2 regions of the Thermus albus genome follow, and region 1 is predicted to be linked to the other one. Evidence: riboswitches for the same ligand, from Rfam matches in the RefSeq annotation. Region 1 holds a riboswitch; the other holds the start of a gene.
The links. Region 1 has a riboswitch for thiamine pyrophosphate ahead of L0D18_RS09635 (thiamine ABC transporter substrate-binding protein). Riboswitches for the same ligand answer to the same signal wherever they lie in the genome.
Positions count from the first base shown of each region.

Region 2: it holds a riboswitch for thiamine pyrophosphate, as region 1 does, so the genes downstream of both, thiE (thiamine phosphate synthase) here and L0D18_RS09635 (thiamine ABC transporter substrate-binding protein) in region 1, are expected to answer to the same signal.

Region 1 covers NZ_JAKTNR010000009.1:58,252-62,453, forward strand. The annotation lists gene rpoC (DNA-directed RNA polymerase subunit beta') at 1-96, shown strand, start outside; gene L0D18_RS09620 (fuculose-1-phosphate aldolase) at 205-783, shown strand; gene L0D18_RS09625 (hypothetical protein) at 780-1,019, shown strand; gene L0D18_RS09630 (alpha/beta fold hydrolase) at 989-1,837, shown strand; TPP riboswitch at 1,885-1,980, shown strand; gene L0D18_RS09635 (thiamine ABC transporter substrate-binding protein) at 2,002-3,036, shown strand; gene L0D18_RS09640 (ABC transporter permease) at 3,064-4,202, shown strand, end outside.
Region 2 covers NZ_JAKTNR010000001.1:389,552-393,753, forward strand. The annotation lists gene L0D18_RS01925 (NAD(P)/FAD-dependent oxidoreductase) at 1-50, opposite strand, end outside; gene L0D18_RS01930 (thiazole synthase) at 47-832, opposite strand; gene thiS (sulfur carrier protein ThiS) at 833-1,027, opposite strand; gene thiE (thiamine phosphate synthase) at 1,014-1,634, opposite strand; TPP riboswitch at 1,732-1,841, opposite strand; gene L0D18_RS01945 (nitrite/sulfite reductase) at 2,033-3,784, shown strand; gene L0D18_RS01950 (uroporphyrinogen-III synthase) at 3,805-4,202, shown strand, end outside.

The sequences.
Region 1 (4,202 bases):
AAGGCCATTGAGGAGGCCCGCAAAGAGGCAGTGGAGGCCAAGGAACCCGCGGTGCGCCGCCCTGCCCGCCGGGAGCAGCCGGGTAAGCAGGCCTAGGGCCCGGGCGGTTGAAGCCCCCGATGCCCCAACCTGGCCAGGCCAGGTTGGGGTTTTTGCTGGGCGGGGTCCGGCCTCCCGGTTTCCCAAGTGCGCCATAATGGGACCATGTTGGCCCGGCTTTATGGGGTCTTTCGCCAGGTGGGGGAGGACCTTTTCCACCATAGGCTCATTTCCGCCACCGCGGGCAACTTTTCCGTGCGCACCAAGGAGGGCTTTCTCATCACCAAAAGTGGGGTGCAGAAGGGGAGGCTTACCCCGGAGGACCTGGTGGAGGTGCCCCTGGAGGGTCCCTTTCCGCAAGGGGCCAGCGTGGAAAGCGTCATCCACCGGGAGGTTTACCTGCGGACGCCGGCCCGGGCCATCGTCCATGCCCATCCCCGGGTGGCGGTGGCCCTTTCCCTGCACCTGGACTCCCTGGTGCCCCTGGACCTCGAGGGCCAGTACTACCTGAAGGAGGTCCCGGTGCTGGCCCCCAAAACCGTGAGCGCCACCCTCGAGGCAGCCTTAGCGGTGGCCGAGGCCCTTAAGGACAGGCGGGCCTGCCTCCTAAGGGGGCATGGGGCCTTCGCCATCGGGCTCAAGGAGAAACCGGAGGAGGCCCTTTTGGAGGCCTATAGCCTCCTCACCACCCTGGAGGAGAGCGCCGAGATCCTCTTCTACCACCGCCTTTGGGGGAAGGGATGAGGGTGCTCTTCGTGGAAGGAAAGGAAAAGGAGGCCCTTTTGGGCTTGGCCCGGGAGCTTCCCCATCCCTACTGGCTTCTTGCGGGGGAAGGGGTGTGGCTTCTGGAGGTGTTCGGCGCCGGGGAGGAGGCCTTGGGAAAGGCCCAGCTTCTGCCTGGGGTTAAGGTTTGGGCCTTTACCCTGGAGGATGGGGTAGTCTATAGGGGATGCGGGAAGAAATCGGGTACATCCCCGTAGGGGAAGCGGAGCTCTACGTGGAGGACGTGGGGGATGAGCATGCCCCGGCCATCATCGTCCTCCACGGGGGGCCCGGGGGCAACGCCTATGCCCTCAGGGAGGGGCTTCAGGAGCACCTGGAGGACTTCCGGGTGGTCTACTTTGACCAGCGGGGTTCGGGCCGGAGCCTGGAGCTTCCCCAAGATCCCAGGCTTTTCACCGTGGATGCCTTGGTGGAGGATACCCTGGCCCTGGCGGAGGCCTTGGGCCTTGAACGCTTTCACCTCCTGGCCCACGGGTTTGGGGCCATCGTGGCCCTGGAGCTTCTGCGCCGGCATTCGGAGGTGGGCGGGGCCATTTTGATGGCCCCTTGGGTGAGCTTCCCCTGGCTATCCGCAAGGCTGGCGGAGGCTGCGGGCTTAGAGCCCTTGGCCGACCCTGAGGAAAACCTTAAGGCCGCTTTGCAAAGGGCCGAACCCAAGGTGCTCTTTGACCGGCTCATGTTCCCCACCCCTCGCGGCCGCCTGGAGTACGAGTGGGTGGCGGAAGGCTCCGGGATTCTGGGGCCCGACACCCCGGCTTTGGCCTTTTTGCATAACGGCCTTTGGCGGCTGGACTACACCCCTTACCTCTTCCCCAGTCCTAGACCGGTGGCGGTGGTGGTGGGGGAAAGGGACGGTACCAGCTACCCCTACGCCGAGGAGGTGGCGGAGCGCCTTAGGGCCTCCATCCACGTGGTCCAGCAGGCCGGGCACTACCCTTGGATTGACCAGCCGGAGGCCTTTGGCGAGGTCTTTCGGGAAAGCCTCGAGGGCCTGCTGGCTCCTTGGAGGGTGTGAAAGGGGCCTGGGTTGCCCTTCTGGGGCCGGAGAGGGTGGTAAACTCTAGGCGTCACCGGGGGTGCTCCTTTTATGGGGCTGAGAAATACCCTTGGAACCTGAACCGGGTAATGCCGGCGTAGGGAAGGTGACCAAGGCCCCTCCCGGTGACAAGGAGGGGTTATATGTTAAGGTTTTGGTCTTTGCTGGTCCTTTTGGCCTTCGGCTTTGCCCAGGAGATCACCGTCCTCACCCACAGCAGCTTTTCCCTGGATAAGGGGCTCATCGCCCAGTTTGAGCGGGAAACGGGCCTGAAGCTCCGCTTCCTCAAGGGTGGGGATGCCGGGGAGACCCTAAACCGGGCCATCCTCACCAAGGGGGCGCCCATCGCCGACGTGATCTACGGCTTTGACAACACCTTTTTGTCCCGGGCCCTCGAGGCGGATATCCTGCTTCCCTACCGCAGCCCGGAGATCCGGAACCTCAAGGCCACCCTGCTTCTGGACCCCACCTTCCGCGCCCTGCCCGTGGACTACGGCTGGGTGAGCCTGAACTACCACCGGGCCTACTTCAAGGACCGGCCTTTGCCCAAGATACCCGCCGACCTCGCCCGGCCCGAGTACGCCAGGCTTTTGGTGGTGCAAAACCCCGCCACCAGCTCCCCGGGCCTGGCCTTCCTCATGGCCACCGTGGCCCGCTTCGGGGAGGATGGCTACCTGGACTTCTGGGCCCGGCTTCGGGACGGAGGGGTGCGGGTGGCCAAGGGTTGGAGCGAGGCCTACTACACCCACTTCACCCTCTACAAGGGGGATCGGCCCCTGGTGGTCTCCTACACCACCAGTCCCGCCGCCGAGGTCTACTACTCCGAGGGCAAGTACCAAGAGCCCCCCACGGGGAACCTTTTCCCGGAGCTGGCCTTCTTCCAGGTGGAGTTCGTGGGGGTCCTGAAGGGGACCAAGAACCTGGAAGGGGCCAGGAAGGTGGTGGACTGGTTCCTTTCCAAGCCGGTGCAGGAGAACATCCCCACGGAGATGTGGATGTACCCGGCCCGCCGCGATGCCAAGCTCCCCGAGGTCTTCCGCTTTGCCCCAGAGCCCGTGGGGAGCGTGCGCTTGGACCCTAAGGCCATGGCGGAAAACCGCGAGCGCTGGATTGAGGAGTGGACCAAGGTGGTCCTCCAGGGGCAAAGCCCCGAGGCGGTGCGGCGGGGCAGGCGCTAGGGGGCCTTGGGGTTAGGCTTGAGGGGCATGGCCTTCGGGGCCCTCTTGGTCTTCCTCTTCCTGGGCCTGGCCCTCTTTTATCCCTTGGGGCGGATCCTCATCCTGGGGGCAGGGGAGGGGCTCGCCCGGGCCTTGGCGAACCCGTATTACTGGGAGCGTTACCTTTGGAGCCTGGAATATGGGCTCCTTTCCGCCCTCTTTACCCTATTCCTGGCCTTACCCCTGGCCTTTGCCTTTCGGCGCCGGTTTCCCTTGCGGGAGGCCTTCCTAGCCCTTGCCACCTTGCCCTTCGTCCTGCCCACCCCGGTGGTGGCCCTGGGGTTCTTGGCCCTTTTGGGGCCCAGGGGGCTTTTGGGGGTGGACCTCTATGGCACCAAGGCTCTCCTCTTCCTGGCCGCGGTGTTTTATAACCTGGGCCTGGCCTTAAGGATCCTCCTGCCGGTGGCTTTGAGCCTGGAATGGCCTTTGCAGGCGGCTAGGGTCTTAGGAGCTTCCCCCCTTCGGGCCTTCCTCAGGGTGGGGCTTCCCCTTCTTTTGCCCGCCATGGGTTCGGCTGGGGTTTTGGTCTTCATCTACGCCTTTTCCGCCTTTGGGGTGCCCCTTCTTCTGGGCGGGCCCCGGTACGCCACCCTGGAGGTGGAGGTCTACACCCTCTTGGCCTACCGCCTGGCCTTTCCTGAGGCCAGCGCCCTCATGCTCCTGGAGATCCTCACCCTGGCCCTGGCTGTGGTCCTCTACCTCCGGCTTAGGCCTTATCCCCTTCCCGCGGGAGGGCTTCTTCCCGCTCCCTCCTGGGCCTACACCTTGGGTCTAGGGGGCTTTTTCCTTCTTCTTTTTGCTCCCCTGGGGGTGCTTTTCCTCCACGTGGATCCCGGGGCCTTGGCCTCGGCCTGGGCCTCCAAGGACTTCACCCCCCTGTCCTTGGCCCTGGGCAATACCCTCCGCTTCACCCTGTTGGCCCTCCTTTTGGCCTTGCCCTTGGGGGTGGCCTATGCGGCGGCGGCCCGGAGGAGCCCCCTCATGGACCTTTTGGGCCTCTTTCCCCTTATGGTGAGCCCGGTGGCGGTGGGCCTCGGCTACCTTCTCGCCTACCCCCATCTTCGGGGCTCCCTGCTCCTCCTGCTGGCCGCCTATGCCCTTCTGGCCTACCCCCTCCTGGCCCGGGC
Region 2 (4,202 bases), on a different contig from region 1:
GCCAGGGCCCCGATGATGCCGGCCCCCACCACGATGGCGTCCGCCTTCACCGGCTAACCCCTCCCAACGGAACGCCCTCCGTGGGGCTCGAGGGGCTCGCCCCCTCCCTGGGCCGCATGGGCCCCGCCAGGTACGCCTTCCTCCCCGCCTCCACCGCCAAGCGGAAGGCCTCGGCTATGGCCACGGGGTCCTTGGCCTCGGCGATGGCGGTGTTGACCAGTACCGCATCCAGGCCCATCTCCATCACCTCCGCCGCATGGGAGGGTAGGCCCAGCCCCGCGTCCACCACCACCGGGGGAAGGGAGGCCTTCTCCCGGGCAAAGAGCTCCAAAAGAGCTCGGGTCCGCACCCCCCAGCCGGAGCCGATGGGGGCCGCCAAGGGCATCACCGTGGCCGTGCCCAGCGCCGCAAGCCTCTTGGCCACGACCAGGTCGGGGCCGATATAGGGGAGGACCGTGAAACCTTCCTCCAGAAGCTTTTCCGCCGCCTTCAGGGTCTCTAGGGGGTCGGGAAGGAGATAGCTGGGATCGGGGATCACTTCCAGTTTCACCCACCTCTCCCCCGTGAGGACCCGGCCCAACCGGGCAATCCTAAGGGCCTTCTCCGCGGTTTTGGCCCCGGCGGTGTTGGGGAGAAGCCTAACCCCCTCCAGGGCCTCCAGGAGTCCCACATGCCCGGGCATCCTGGCCTCCACCCGGCGGATGGCCACGGTGACCACCTCGGCCCCTGAAGCCCTAATGGCCTCCCGCATCACCCCAAAGTCCTTGAACTTGCCCGAGCCCAGGATGAGGCGGCTTTTAAGCTCGGTATCCCCTACCTTCCAGGTGTCCATCTAGCCTCCTTGCATGAGGGTGACCACCTCCACCACATCCCCTTCCCTCAGGACGCGGTGGGGAAGCTCCCGCCCCGGGTAGGCCTCCTCGTTGAGCAAGACCGCCACCCGGGATGGCTCCACACCCAGCTCCTCCAGGACCTCCCTAAGCGTCTTTCCTTCCAAGGGCTTGGCCTCGCCGTTAAGCCACACCATAAAGCCTCTCCCGAAAAGCCCGCGCTGCCTTTTCCGGGTTTTCCGCATCCAGGATGGCCCGCACCACCACCACCCGGCTTGCCCCGGCTTGCAAAACCTCGTCCAGGTTCTCCAGGGTGATGCCGCCGATGGCGTACCAGGGCTTTTCCGGAAGGTTTTCCCTGGCCCAGCGCACATAGGCCAGGCCGGCGGCGGGCCTTCCCGGCTTGGTGGGGGTTTCCCAGACCGGCCCCACGGAGAGGTAGTCGGCACCCTCCTCCAAGGCTTTCCGGGCCTGCTCAGGGGCGTGGGTGGAGCGGCCCACCATGCCGGAGAAAAAGCGACGGGCTTCCTGGGGTGTAAGGTCCCCCTGCCCCAGGTGCACCCCATCGGCTCCCAGGAGGGCCGCCAGGTCCGGCCGGTCGTTGAGGAAGAAGGGCGCCCCGTAGCGCCGGGCTAGGGAGAGCATCCTTTCCCCTAGCTCCAGGATGGGCCTGGCCTCCCAGTCCTTGGCCCGGAGCTGCACCACCTCTACCCCGCCCGCCAAGGCTCTTTCCGTGCGGTCTAAGATCTCCCCAAAGGACCAACCGGGCCTAGGGGTTACCACCAAATAAAGCCTTCCCAGCAAGCTTCCACCTCCTCGGCGCGTTCAGCCCGGGTTAATGCAAAAGGCGAGGGGTCCGAGCCCAAGCGCTCCGAGGAAGGGGCAGCGAATTGTGGTGAGGTTTCCTCCGCATAGGCTTCCCTCCGCCGGCATTACCCGGATCAGGTTCTAAGGGTTGCTGGGAGAGACCCAGCTCTCAGCCCCTCGCTTGGGGCACCCCTAGCCTGCCCTTTGATTATAGCATGCCCGAGGCGTGGGGTCCCGCTCGCGGAATCCTCTGACACCCCGAGGCCTCCCCTGCCAAGCAGATGCTTATGGGAGAGCTTATGGTCTACCCCCATGGATCCTCGCACATACCCTTGACTTTCATAGACTCAATGGTATACTATGCCGCCAGCCCCCTTTCGGGGGAAGGAGGCGCAATGGGCGAGACCTTGTTTGAGAAAGGAAGGAGCCTAAACCAGGCGGAAGCGGAGATCCGCTACCTGGAGGCCATGATCCCCCGCCTCGAGGCGGGGGAGGAAGACCCTGAGGATTTCAGGGTCTACCGCTTAAAAAACGGCATCTACGGCATCCGGGGTAGGCCCGAGCATCATATGGTCCGCATCAAGCTTCCTGCGGGGCGGATCAGCCCGGAGGCGCTAAGGGTCTTGGCGGAGGTGGCCGAGCAGTACGCAGAGAACCGCCTGGCCCACGTGACCACCCGTCAGGCGGTCCAGCTACACCATGTGCACCGCAGGTACCTACCGGAGCTTTTGCGCAAGGTAAACCGGGTAGGCCTCACCACCCGCGAGGCCTGCGGCCACTCCATCCGGGCCATCACCTGCTGCCCCTTTGCCGGGGTCTCCCCCGAGGAACCCTTCGACGTGACCCCTTACGCCGAGGCCACCTACCGCTACTTCCTCCGCCACCCCGTGGGGCAGAACCTGCCCCGTAAGTTCAAGATCGCCTTTGAGGGATGCGGCACCGACCACGCCCGCACCCCCATCCACGACATTGGAGCGGTGGCGGCGTTGGAGGGGGGCAAAAGAGGCTTCCGCCTCTACGTGGGTGGGGGCCTGGGGGCTGCTCCCATGAGCGCCGAGCCCTTGGAGCCCTTCACCCCAGAGGAGGACCTTCTCCCCACCATCCTAGCCGTTCTCCGCCTCTTTGACCGCCATGGCAACCGCAAGGTCCTAACCCAGGCCCGGCTTAAGTTCCTGGTCAAGAAGTGGGGGATCGCCGCCTTTCGCGAGGCGGTGCGGGAGGAAAGGCGCATCGTGAAGTTAACCGCCAGCGGGGAGGATCTCAAGGCCTGGCAGCCGCCCCAGGACTCCTCGCCTCCTCCCCTACCCTCCCCCCCAAGAAAACCCTTCTCCTTTGCCCCGGGGTTTGACGAGTGGCGCCGCACCAACCTCTTCCGCCAGAAGCAGGAGGGGTACTATACCGTCACCGTTCGCCTCCCCTTGGGGGACATCACACCCAAGGGGCTTAGGGCCCTGGCGGCAATCGCCGAAACCTATGCCGGCGAGGTGCGAAGCGCCATCAGCCAGAACCTCCTCCTCCGCTTTGTGCCGGAGGAAGCCTTGGGCGGGCTCTACGAAGCCCTTTTGCAGGCCGGTCTAGCCTCTCCCCAGGCCCATACCATCCTGGACATCACCCGCTGCCCCGGGGCCGATACCTGTAACCTGGCCATCACCCACTCCCGGGGCCTGGCGCAAGCCCTCGAGGCCCACTTGGCAAACCTTCCCCTGGTCCGCGACCCCGGGCTAAGACCCATCGCCATGAAGATCTCCGGCTGCCCAAACTCCTGCGGCCAGCACCACATCGCCGACATCGGCTTCTATGGGTCCAGCCGCAAGGTGGGGGAGAGGGAGGTTCCCCATTACACCCTGCTCCTGGGCGGGCGCACTCGGGAAGGGGAAGCTCGCTTCGGCCAGATCGTGGCCCGCATTCCCGCGAGGCGCACTCCAGAGGCGGTGGAAAGGATCCTTAGGCGCTACCAGCAGGAACGGCAGGAGGGGGAAAACTTCCAAGCCTTCCTAGACCGGGTAGGGGTAGCCTCCTTCAAGCCCCTTCTGGCCGATCTTCAGGAGATCCCCCCTTACGAGGAGGCCCCGGGGTTCTACGAGGATCTGGGAGCGGAAGGGGAGGTTTTCCAGGTGAGCCTGGGGCGGGGAGAGTGCGCCGTATAGCGTAACCGGGAGGCAAGGGCATGCGACTGGCCTATACCGGTTTCAGGAGGAGGGAGGAGTTCAAGGTCCTAGCGAAAAAGCTAGGCTTCACCCCCCTCCTTTTCCCCGTGCAGGCCACGGAGAAGGTACCCGTGCCCGAGTACTGGGATGCCCTTTGGCGGCTGGCCTCAGGGGTAGACCTGTTCCTGGCCACCACCGGGGTGGGTGTGAGGGAGCTCCTGGAGGGGGGAAGGGCTTTAGGGCTGGACCTCGAGGGTAGCCTGCGCCGAGCCCACCGCCTAGCCCGGGGAACCAAGGCGGCCAGGACCCTAAGGGAACTGGGGCATCCTCCCCACGGGGTGGGGGACGGCACCAGCCTAAGCCTCGTCCCCCTGCTTCCCGAAGGGCCCGGGGCAGCTGCCCTCCAGCTCTACGGCAA